One region of the Paenibacillus sp. B-A-8 genome, then DNA from elsewhere that is predicted to be linked to it. Evidence: predicted binding sites of a transcription regulator. Region 1 holds the regulator's gene; each other region holds the start of a gene.
What was found. Region 1 encodes Rex, which represses fermentation and respiration genes when NADH is low (regulators of the CRP and FNR family bind a similar motif). Its sites were predicted from a motif close to TTGTGAAATATTTCACAA; they were not measured.
Positions count from the first base shown of each region.

Region 2: the regulator Rex is predicted to act here: its motif matches at 2,943-2,960, upstream of ACN6MV_RS02090 (flavocytochrome c).
Region 3: the regulator Rex is predicted to act here: its motif matches at 2,116-2,133, upstream of adhE (bifunctional acetaldehyde-CoA/alcohol dehydrogenase).

Region 1 is NZ_CP183882.1:4,654,095-4,658,420, forward strand. Features, by position in the region: gene ACN6MV_RS20890 (amidohydrolase) at 1-1,148, opposite strand, end outside; gene ACN6MV_RS20895 (redox-sensing transcriptional repressor Rex) at 1,138-1,788, opposite strand; gene dinG (ATP-dependent DNA helicase DinG) at 1,922-4,326, opposite strand, start outside.
Region 2 is NZ_CP183882.1:457,380-461,705, forward strand. Features, by position in the region: gene ACN6MV_RS02075 (MalY/PatB family protein) at 1-677, shown strand, start outside; gene nhaC (Na+/H+ antiporter NhaC) at 756-2,243, shown strand; gene ACN6MV_RS02085 (RidA family protein) at 2,258-2,647, shown strand; gene ACN6MV_RS02090 (flavocytochrome c) at 2,976-4,326, shown strand, end outside.
Region 3 is NZ_CP183882.1:4,970,189-4,974,514, reverse strand. Features, by position in the region: gene ACN6MV_RS22550 (carbohydrate ABC transporter permease) at 1-208, shown strand, start outside; gene ACN6MV_RS22545 (ABC transporter substrate-binding protein) at 341-1,804, shown strand; gene adhE (bifunctional acetaldehyde-CoA/alcohol dehydrogenase) at 2,208-4,326, shown strand, end outside.

The DNA of each region.
Region 1 (4,326 bases):
AGCAAATCTGTGTGCGGTAGTAAATGCGGCTGGTCTATATCAATCGCGATAAAGTCAGCTTTCATGCCTACAGCGAGCCTGCCCACATCATTTAAAAAGATAGACTTCGCGCCATACTCTGTAGCCATACTCAGAGCTTCCGGAGCCGGTACAGCCGTAGGATCACCACTTACACCTTTATGGATAAGTGCTGCAAGACGCATCTCTTCAAACATATCCAAGTTATTATTACTTGCCGCGCCATCTGTACCCAACGACACCTTCACACCGGCCTTTAGAAGATCCGTAACACGAGCAACTCCACTAGCCAGTTTTAGATTACTTCCCGGGTTATGAGATACACCTACATTATGACGAGCCAGAATCTCGATCTCTTCATCATTCAAATGAACGCCATGAGCAACAATAGACGGACGTGTGAACATTCCAAGCTTCTCTAAATGAGCTACAGGCCGCAGGCCGTAATCCACTACATTCTGCTCCACTTCGCGTTTCGTTTCGGACATATGGGTATGCATCGGTAAATCCAAATCATGCGCCGCCTGTACAAACTTAACAAAGAAATCCGGCGGGCAAGTATATGGAGCGTGTGGCGAGATCATCGTTGTAATTCTACCGTCAGCCTTTCCATGCCAGTTCCGTGCAAAAGAAATCGCTTCCGCAAGCTTGTGATTCTGTACTTCCTCTGGACAAAGACCGATCACGCCTCTCATCAATACAGAACGGATACCTGACAATTCGACCACCTCAGCTACTCGATCCATATGATCATACATATCCAGGAAGGTTGTAGTGCCACCTTTCAGCATTTCCAGAACAGACAAGGAGGTTCCCCAGTACACATCTTCTCCGGTGAATTTCTCTTCCATCGGCCACATTTTTTCCTGAAGCCATACTTGAAGCGCTAAATCATCTCCATAACCACGAAGCAATGACATTGCGGCATGGCCGTGTGTGTTTACCAGACCAGGCATAAACAACAGACGACTGCCATCAACAACTTGCACACCTTCTTCCATCAAAGGCTCTTCTTTTCCTATGTAAGTGATCAAATCATCTTCAATAGTCATATATCCACTAAGAACAGGCTCATCCGTTCCCGGAATAAGAAAACGCCCGCCTTTGATAATCGTTTTACTACTCTTCATTTCCGCTTTCTTCCTTTCCGTCTTTCAAATAATAAGCAAGACTTTGCAAATCCGTTGTAAAATCGGCTGCATGAACCCGGATATTCGGTGGTGTTTTTAGAATCACTGGTGCAAAATTCAAAATCGCCTCAATGCCAGATTCAATAAGAATATCTGCTACATTCTGCGCTTCTGAGTCAGGTACAGTAATAATCCCAATTCGAATGCCTTGCTCACGAACTGTCTGACCTAGCTCCTCCATGGGTTGAACCGTAAGAGAGTTGATTTTCCGCCCTACCTTAGGTGCATAAGAGTCAAATATAGCGGTAATCTTCATAGTATCCTTCAGATAAGCATTATAATTAGATAACGCATGTCCAAGGTTACCGGCACCTACTAATGCCACATTCAGCTGTTGGTCCAGCTTCAAAATATGACGGATTTTCTCAATAAGATAAGTTACGTCATACCCGATACCTTTTCTACCGAAGTCTCCAAAATACGCTAAATCTTTACGGATTTGAGCGGGATTCAGATCAAGTTTTTGTCCTAACTCTTGCGAGGAAACGGTTAATATTTCACGTTTCTGAAGATCATTCAAGAAACGTAAGTATACAGGAAGTCTGCGAACAACGGCTTCTGATATTTTATCCGATTTCATAATTTACCTCCTAATTTAAGTACTATTCTGTTTGAATCCTATTAAAATTTCTGTACCTCGTCTCAATGAAGAGCGGTATTCTCTTATACCGCCCTTCATTGTGGAGTGATTAATTAAACAGAAGATGTCCTTCTTAAGAAACGCCTCCGTCTTCCAACCACTCTGCTATACGAGGAACCATTTGATCCGTAAGCATATGTTCCATTTTCGGGCCAGGCAACGAATAAAGGAAATACTTCCCATAATGAGATTCGATAACCCTAGTGTCATACACTATAACAATACCCCGATCCTGCGCTGTCCGTACCAGTCTTCCAAATCCTTGCTTGAAGCGGATAACTGCCTGAGGCACCGACAATTTCATAAACGGATTCTTCTTCTGGGCTTGTAATAACTCAGACTTCGCTTCGGCTAGAGGGTGATTAGGCGGTTGAAATGGAAGCCTCACGATGGCCAGGCATGTCAATGCCTCACCCGGAATATCTACTCCCTCCCAGAAGCTGCTAGTTCCAAGCAGAACTGAAGCAGCACTGTCCTGAAAGCGTCGAATCAGCTTACTGCGGCTTCCACCTTCCACGCCTTGACCTAGCACCATAATTTCTTGTGAGGCTAGAGCCTCTTTCAAAGGATCGTAAACTTGGCGCAGCATCTTGTAAGAAGTAAACAGAACAAGCATCCGTCCGCGTGTCGTAATTGCCGCTTCTGCTAGTGACTGTACGAGCGTATCGACAAATCGGGCATCGCCCACACTGCCCTTCACACTAGGGAAATCCCGTGGAATTACTAATAGTGCCTGCTCCCGATACTTAAAGGGAGATGGAAGGAGAGATGTCATTAGACGCCCCTCTTCCGCAGCTTCATTAAGTCCGAGATTATCAATCATAAACTGGAACGATTTATCGACAGAAAGCGTCGCCGAGGTTAACACAATACTTTTCTTTTTGTCGAAGAACAGCTCTTTAAGCTGGGTACTAACATCAACAGGGACGGCATATAGCTGTAGCGATTTGCTGCGATAATTTCCATTCGCCTCCAGCCAATATACTACATTCTCGTCGTTTAATCCCATAAAAAACCGTACTTGCTCACGTATAGAAGCTAAATCCTTAAATAAGCCGCTAATATCGGTTACTAAACTATCTGAAGAAGATTGACCTTCTTGATCACGCATCTCATTAAGCATTTTATCACCCTTACGGATAATTTCGCTTAATGTCAGATTCATAGTATTCTCCAAAGCAACCAATTCATCCCAATCTTTCGGTTTACGGGTAGGAAGTAACCGCATGACTAGCTGTCCAGCTTCTCCCGCCGCTGCATCGCTACGTTCCGGCAAGAGGCTAAATAGCTTGTCACTAAGTAGATCCCAGGTTTCTTTTACAGTAAGCAGATCTGGATAGATTCTATCGATAACTCCGCTCCATTCAGAAGCTTCCTCACTGCCTGATGACTGAAGCATTTGACGAAGCGTTGGGAGTTGGCCGTTACGACTATCCTTGTATAATCGGGATAGCGTGTGAGCCACCGTGAAATGCTTCATATGCATACCTAAATGCTTGCCAGCCACGTCCTCCAGATGGTGGGCCTCATCAATAACAAGATGTTCATAAGCCGGGAGTAGCTGGTGCCCAGCCTTAACATCTGCGAAAAGCTTAGAGTGGTTCGTAATAACCACGTCAGCAATACCTGCTTCATGTTTTGCCCGATGGTAATAACACTTGCGGAACCAAGGACAGGAGCGACCGAGACAAGAATCGGTATCGCTTGCTACCGTCTCCCAGAAATCTCCGCCACGACCGCTTAAATTGAGCTCTTCGTCATCCCCTGATTCACTTTGTGTCAGCCAAACGATCATCTGAGCCGCAGTAAGTGCATCTTCTCTTGGACTTATAAAGTCTTTTTTATTAATTTTATGTTCAAACTTACGAAGACACAAATAATGCCCTCTACCTTTAAAAATCGCAGCTTTAAATGGAAACGGAACTACCTGCGTTAACAAAGGAATATCACGCTCACGCAATTGATCCTGCAGATTAATGGTATGAGTGCTGACCATAACTTTCTCATTAGTACGAACACTTTGGTATATGGCAGGCAACAAATAACCAAGCGATTTGCCGGTTCCTGTCCCTGCTTCGATCAATAGATGTTTGTCTTCGGCAAGTGCCGTAATCACCTCATTGATCATAATATCCTGAGCTTCTCGGCTTTCATACTGTGGCAAAGTGTCCTTAAGCCGTTTAGTTACTTCATCCATATAATCTGTAAATGATAAATTCTGTAGCGGATTCTCAGCATGCTCGTCACGAGGTGGAGCTAGTTCATTCCAATCCCCTACTGCAAGCGCTAATTGACGATAGAAAGTCAGATCACCTTCGGGTTGAAGCGTCTCCGCTTCCCGCTCACGCAGCAGACCATCAAAATACCAACCTAAATCACTATCCTCTTCGGTAAACAGCTCACATAGTCGCTGGATGGTGAGTAACGGCAAACTATAAAGCTCCTCCAGACATTTCAACAGCACAAGAGCTGTCGCCA
Region 2 (4,326 bases), 2.7 Mb from region 1:
TCTCACCGCATAATCCGGTTGGACGAGTATGGACACGAGCCGAACTAGAACGAATCGTTAGCTTGTGTACAAAATATGATGCTTATATTGTATCGGATGATATTCATGCCGACTTTATCCATGCTGGCCATGAGCATACGATAATCGGGAAGATATCGACTGAGGCAGAGCAGCGATCCTTTATCTGTACTTCCCCAGGGAAGACCTTCAATCTTGCAAGCCTTGAAATTGCTAACATCGTGATTCCGAATGATCAGCTGCGTGAGAGATTTAGACATTGCTTACAGCAAGCAGGCTGTCATAACCCAACCTTTTTTGCAGTACCTGCATTAGAAGTGGCTTATACGGAATGCGATGAATGGCTGGAAGAATTACGAGGTTATATCACGGCCAATATCGATTGGGTGAAAGTTTATATAGCTGAATATATGCCTGAGCTTCGCGTGATCGAATCAGAAGGAACCTATCTATTATGGGTGGATTGTAGGGCAATTAGCACCAACGAAGCAGAGCTAAAGCAGTGGATTGAGTCCGATGCGAAGGTTAGTGTGAGCTTTGGAACAGGTTTTGGGGCATCAGGAGAAGGCTTTATTCGCTTAAATATTGCAACGCCACTGCCCATGTTACAAGAAGCTTTTCATCGGCTGTACCGGGCCTATCCATTAAAAAATTCATAATAAAAAAATCTTTATCAATGACCTTGAAAGACCTCGTTAGTAGCCTTTTTCAGATCCGTATCAAGGGGGATAATAATCATGTCCAAATCAGAAACACCAAGAGTCAAGAAACAGCCGACGATGTTCTTAGCGCTATTGCCGATTATTACGATGATTGTGCTACTTAGTTTAGGGTATGTGTTGTTTGAATTACCACCAGAACCACTTATTATTACCTCAGCGGTTGTTGCTGGTATTATCGCGATTATTCTTGGTTATAGCTATAACGACATACTAGAATCTATCGCTGGTAAGATCGCGAAAACGATGCCCGCCATTCTTATTCTGATCATGGTTGGTTTTATGATTGGGGCATGGATGGTTGGTGGAACGATTCCAATGATGATTTACTATGGATTGAAAATTATTAGTCCACAATTTCTGCTTATTACCGCATTTATTGCGACAGCTGCCGTTTCGCTTTGTACGGGCACATCTTGGGGGTCAGCGGGAACGATCGGGGTTGCTTTTATGGGCGTTGGCGCGGGTATGGATGCAAACCTAGCAGCAGTGGCTGGTGCAGTAGTTGCAGGTGCTTATTTTGGTGATAAATTGTCACCGCTTTCAGACACGACTAATATTGCGGCGTTAGCAACAGGTGTCAATCTATATGAGCATATTGGACATTTATTGTATACCACAATTCCTTCCTTTATTGTCGCAAGCGTTGTTTTTATTATTACAGGCCTAAACACAGATGCCGCAGGCGCTATTGTTCCGGAGAAGGTTGGAACAATCATGGGATCGTTGAATACAATTTATGACTTTAATCTGCTGCTTATAGTACCCGTATTAATCATCTTGTATGGTTCAATTACGAAGAAACCGACAATACCGGTCATGCTGATCTCTTCTATGTTCGCTATGGCTAACGCACTTGTATTCCAGGGGTTTACTTTGAATGATGTCGTATCTTCTGTTGTTAATGGATTTAATATTTCTATGGTTCAAGTTGCTGGGTTTGATTCTGCCAACGTTATTGAAGATGTACCCCGTCTTCTAAATCGTGGCGGAATGAACTCCATGATGGGGACACTTCTCATTTGCTTCTGTGCAATCACGTTCGCTGGAACCATATCTCTGACCAAGTCCTTGGAATTGATTGTTAATAAGCTTTTGAAGTTCGTCCATTCCACAGGTTCAATGATCGTAGCAACAATTGTTACAGGTCTTACGATGATCGGAGTTACAAGTAATGGTCAGGTGTCCATCTTAATGCCAGGTGAAATGCTACGTGAAGCATATATCCGTCGGGGCTTACATCCGAAGAACTTGGGACGTACCATCGAGGATTCAGCGGCGATTACCGAGCCTATTCTGCCTTGGACAGCTGCAGGTGCTTATATGGCGGGTACGCTGGGTGTTGCAACGCTACATTATTTACCTTGGGCTGTTCTCTGTTGGACAGGAATAATCTTTGCGACGATATGGGGCTTCACGGGATTCGGTATCGCGAAGTTAACGCCAGAGCAACAGGCAGAAATGCTAAAGGAATATGACGGCAACACTAATGAACAAGCTGGATAAAGGAGTCTTTTAAAATGACAAATATGCATAAAGAAACTGTAATAACAACGGATGCACCAGGCGCAATTGGACCTTACTCTCAAGCTGTAAAGCTTGGGAACGTCCTATATACTTCAGGACAACTCGGACTAGACCCGGTTAATGGGACTTTTCCTGCTACGGTTGAGGAACAGACGGAACGGTCGTTGCTGAATGTCAAAGCCATACTGGAAGCGGCGGGTACAAGCATGGATCAGGTAATAAAGACGACCGTTTTCCTAAAGGATATGAATGATTTTCTTAAGGTGAATGAGATTTATGGAAGGTTTTTTGCTCAGCCATACCCTGCTCGCAGCGCTGTTGAAGTAGCACGTCTGCCTAAGGATGGGCTCGTAGAAATTGAAGTTATAGCTTATGTACCTTAAATGATCCAGTAACGCTCAAACTACGGATTCCTTTAGAATTTCAGTTAGTTAAGCCTGCACACCCTGTATGGAAAAAGGATAAGGAAATAAGGCAGATGGCCACCCTGGAAAGGGTGGCTTTTTTGAAATATAAGAGTATATAGGGCACAGCTTTAATAACTGAGTAGGGAGCTGAGATGTATTTGAAATGGAGGAATTTTATGAAAAAATAATTGAAAATATACATGAAAATGTGACAGTAATCATAACTAATTACAGAAAACCTTCACAAAATAGTATCTTTGCTTTATTATAAATGTGAAAACATTCACAAAGGGGCGTTATAAAGGTGAAAAAGACAACAAGTGCTGCTCTTATTCTCATTCTTTCGGTTATGCTCGTGATCGCAGGCTGCGGTAACAGTAATAGCAACAGCGCAGGTAATAGTGCTGGCAACGAGAACAAGAGTAAGGTCAATGAGACGGCTAAAAATGATAAAACCGAAGCCGTATCTGGTGCATCAGAGGCTAGCTACACACCACTGGATCAATTAAAAGATAGCTATGATATCGTTATTGTCGGAGCCGGCGGTGCTGGAATGTCCGCTGCACTAGAAGCAAAGGCTAAAGGTTTGAACCCGGTTATTTTAGAAAAAATGCCAGTTGCTGGCGGGAATACAAGTAAATCCTCATCGGGGATGAATGCTTCTGAAACAAAATTCCAAAAAGATCAAGGTATTAAAGATAGCAATGATTTATTTTATGAAGAGACATTAAAAGGTGGTCACGACACCAACGATAAAGAGATGCTTCGTTTCTTCGTAGATAATTCCGCAAGTGCTATTGATTGGTTGGATTCGATCGGAATCAGACTGAACAATATCACGATCACAGGCGGCATGAACGAAAAACGTACTCACCGCCCAGAAGACGGCTCTGCGGTAGGCCAATACCTTGTCAAAGGATTGGTTAAGAATATACAAGAAAAAGAAATTCCATTGTTTGTGAACGCAGATGTGAAGGAAATCACCCAAAAAGATGGTAAGGTTGACGGAGTAAAGGTACTCTTTAACCAAGCCGATGAAAAAACCATTACAGCGAAGGCTGTTGTTGTCACTACCGGTGGTTTCGGTTCTAATATGGACATGATCTCTACAGTTAGACCTGATTTGGAAGGTTACGTTACTACTAACCAAATCGGCAGTACCGGTGACGGCATCAAAATGATCGAGGCACTTGGCGGAACCACCGTTGATATGGATCAAATCCAGGTTCACCCAACAGTTCAACAAGAAAAATCTTATCTGATCGGGGAAGCTGTACGCGGCGAAGGTTCTATCCTCGTAAATAGCGAAGGCACACGGTTCGTAAATGAATTGACTACACGTGATAAAGTTACCGAAGCGATCAATGCACTTCCTGAAAAAGCGGCAACGCTTGTCTTTGATTCCGGCGTCAAATCACGCGTGAAAGCAATTGAACAATATGACAAAATGGGCTTCGTGATCCAAGCGGATACCATCGAAGCATTGGCGAAAGAAATCGGTGTTCCAGCCGATAAGCTAAAAGAGACACTTGATACTTGGAACAGCGCAGTAAAGAACAAGAACGATGCTGAATTTGGCAGAACGACAGGAATGGACAACGACTTGTCCACCGCTCCATACTACGCTATTAAGATCGCACCTGGGATTCACTACA
Region 3 (4,326 bases), 320 kb from region 1:
CTGGTTTTGGCCATCTCTAGTTATGCACAGTGAAGAGAAATATACGCTTGCGACAGCCATTTATAAATACGTTATTAATGTGAAGGCACTCAATACTAATATCAAATTTGCAATCCTGTTTTTAGTATCGTTGCCACCAATCATTGTCTTCTTGATTTTCCAAAAATTCATTATGCGTGGGGTTGCTTTGTCAGCAGTGAAAGGATAAGCAATTATCGACGAATTTAACCACGGATCGTAAACATGCACATGAAGTGAATATAAATGCACCTCGTTTGCAAACGGTTTCTATTTTAAGATTTATCTGTAAGATAATTATGAATTGAAAAGGGGAGTTTCAATGCGTAAGTACTCTAGCGTTCTACTAAGCGTACTTGTAGCCGGTTCGTTGCTATCTGCTTGCAGTGGCAACAATAACGGAAACACAGCGGGAAACAAAGGCGGGGAAGCAACTACTGCGCCAACAAATGCGGTAACTGATAATACAGCAACTGCTACAGATGCGCCAGTGGATGACATTACTCAAAGAAAAGTGACGATCAAGATTCACTATCCAACGCCTGACTTGACTGAAGTGAGAGCGCAAGAAGATGACAAGATTAAACGTTTCCAGGCTGAATATCCAAATGTTGAAATTGTTAAAGACGACTGGCAGTACAATGTAAGTGAAATTGGAATCAAAATGGCTGCGAATGAAGCACCAACCTTCTTTAACACCTACGCTACAGAAGCTAAATTCCTGGTGGAAAAGGGCTGGGTTGCTGACATTACGGATCTTTGGAACAAATACGAATTTAAGGATCAAATTAACCCAGTACTGCAAAATCAGTTCATCATTGATGGTAAAGTTTTCGGAGTAACTCAAAAAGGTTATGTAACAACGACTATGATCAACAAAAAAATGCTGGATGAAAAAGGCGTTGCGGTCCCACCAATGGATTGGACTTGGGATGATATGCTGAATACGGCTAAAGGCGTAGCTGATGTCAAAAAAGGTATTTCCGGTATTGCTCCAATGGGTAAAGGTAACGAAGCAGGCTGGAACTGGACCAACTTCCTGTTCGAAGCTGGCGGTGAAATTCAAAAGGTTGAAGGCGGCAAGGTTGTCGCTACCTTTAATTCCGATGCTGGTGTTAAAGCACTGGATTTCTACAAGAAACTTAGATGGGAAGCTAACGCGATTCCTCAGGACTGGGCACTTGGCTGGGGCGATGCTGTAGGCGCATTCCAACAAAGTCGTACAGCTATGGTAATGGCTGGGTCCGATGGCGTAATCGAGCAAGCACTGAATCAAGGTGGACTGAAACCTGAGGATGTGCTCACATATCCAATGCCTGCTATGGAAAAAGGCGGCAAGCATACGGGGGTACTTGGTGGTGATTACCTCGTAATTAATCCGAATGCAACACCAGATGAGCAAGAAATGGCATTCCGTTATATCACATTTGATTACTTCTCTGATAAAGGTTTGGAAGCACTGGATGCAGTCCTTCAACAACGTACAGCTGATGGTAAATACTTTATCCCGCCACTCTTAGATTACTACTCAGCAGATTCTGAGTTTGGTAAGAAGACCAAAGCGGTTTATGACAAGTACACCAATGTATACCAATATAGCCCTGACATTATGGGACTCTTAGATGGTAAACCTGAAGCTCAATACAATACACAGGACTACTACGCAACAATGTCCAATGTCATTCAAGAGCTGTTCTCCAAAAAAGGAACGGATTCTAAGAGCCAGCTAGAAGCAGCAGCTAAAACAGTGCAAGAGAAATTCTTTGATACGATTAAAGCAGAATAGGTAAATTAATAAAATCGGTCCCTTTGGGGCCGGTTTTTTTGTTGTTATAATTTATAAATTTATAAATCTACAGAGCTAATGATGATCAACTGGAAACTATTACGGCATAGGAAAATCGTAAATTTCTGTGATGAAGGGAATGCCTTAACGGAGTGCTGTATTAAAGCGATTGGAAGGAAATGGGCTCAATACTTTGCTTATTAAAGTATAATTCTAAGATTTGAAGGGATTTTTAACATAAAATATGGAAAAATATCTATAATATGATCGAATGAAAGCGCTTTGAAAACAAATCAAAAAAACTTTATACTTTGTGAAAGATTTCACTATACAAGGTGGAAATCATGTGATAAGATAAATGTGTAGAGAAAAACAACTAAAAATTGACAGGAGGACGAGGGAGATGGCAGTTAAGAACGAAGTCGCCGCCCAAGTTAAACAAGTTACCGCTGAAGAGTATATTCAGAATTTAGTGGATAAAGCGAAAAAAGCGCATGAGGCATTCATGGCGCTAGACCAAGAGCAAGTTGACACAATCGTTCATGCAATGGCGTTGGCTGGACTCGACAAACATATGTATCTCGCAAAATTGGCCGTAGAAGAAACTGGACGCGGCGTATACGAAGACAAAATTACGAAGAACATCTTCTCAACTGAATATATCTGGCACGGAATTAAATACGATAAAACAGTAGGCGTTATTGAAGACAACGCTTATGATAGCTTCCAAAAAATTGCTGAACCCGTCGGAATTGTTATGGGTATCACACCGGTAACCAACCCTACATCCACCACGATGTTTAAAGCGTTGATTTCGATTAAGACACGGAACCCTATTATATTCGGTTTCCACCCATCTGCGCAAGAGTGTAGTGCAGCTGCTGCAAAAATTCTTCATGATGCTGCCGTGAAAGCTGGCGCTCCTGAGAACTGTATCCAATGGATTGAAATGCCAACAATGGACAAGACAAACGCATTGATGAACAACCCAGACGTTGCTCTTATCTTGGCAACTGGTGGTTCTGCAATGGTAAAAGCAGCTTACAGCTGTGGTAAACCAGCACTTGGCGTAGGCCCTGGTAACGTACCTGCTTTCATTGAAAAGAGCGCGGATATTGATCAAGCCGTAACGGACATCATTCTTTCTAAAACATTTGATAATGGTATGATCTGTGCTTCCGAGCAAGCTGTTATTATCGAAGAACCAATCTTCGATCAAGTGAAGAAGAAAATGATTGCTAATGGATGCTACTTTGTGAATAAAGAAGAAGCTGCCAAACTGACTAGTGGAGCAATGAATGTAGAAAAATGTGCGGTTAACCCAGCAATCGTAGGTCAATCCGCAGTGAAAATTGCTGAAATGTGTGGCATTCAAGTCCCTGCCGGCACAAAGATTCTGGTAGCAGAACTTGAAGGTGTAGGCACTAAATATCCACTTTCCGCTGAAAAATTAAGCCCGGTTCTTGCTTGCTACAAAGTTAAAAATGCAGATCAAGGGATCGAACGCGCAGCTCAAATTGTTGAATTTGGTGGTATGGGACATAGCTCGGCTATCCACTCCAACAACGAAGAAGTAATCATGAAGTTCTCTAACCGTCTGCAAACAGGACGTATTCTCGTTAACTCGCCTTCCACACATGGTGCGATCGGCGATATCTATAACACTAATATCCCTTCGTTGACTCTGGGTTGTGGATCTTATGGTCGTAACTCCGTGTCGCAAAACGTTACAGCAATCAATTTGATCAACGTGAAAAGGGTGAATCGTCGTACCGTGAATATGCAATGGTTTAAAGTACCTGACAAGATCTATTTCGAAAAAGGCGCTACTCAGTACCTGACCAAAATGCCTGATATCACACGTGTCGCAATTATCACTGACCCAATGATGGTTAAGCTTGGATATGTAGAAAGAGTTGAACATTACCTGCGTCAACGCCAAACTCCTGTAGCTATCGAAGTGTTCTCGGAAGTTGAACCAGATCCATCGACAACTACAGTTGAAAAAGGTACTGCAATGATGAACAGGTTCCAACCGGACTGCATCATCGCACTTGGCGGCGGTTCCCCAATGGATGCTGCAAAAGGAATGTGGTTATTCTATGAACATCCAGACGCAGATTTTAACGGTCTAAAACAAAAATTCATGGACATCCGTAAACGGGTATACAAATTCCCTAAACTTGGTAACAAAGCTAAGTTTGTAGCGATTCCAACTACTTCGGGTACGGGTTCGGAAGTAACATCTTTCGCAGTTATTACCGATAAAACAACTGAACAACACACTAAATATCCATTGGCTGACTATGAGTTAACACCAGACGTAGCTATCATTGATCCAGAGTTCGTATACAGCTTGCCAAAAACTGCAGTTGCAGATACAGGTATGGACGTATTGACACATGCTATCGAAGCTTATGTATCTGTTATGGCGAGTGACTACACTGATGGTCTAGCTATTAAAGCCATCCAACTGGTATTCCAATACCTTGAAAAATCGGCACTGGAAGGCGACAGAGTAG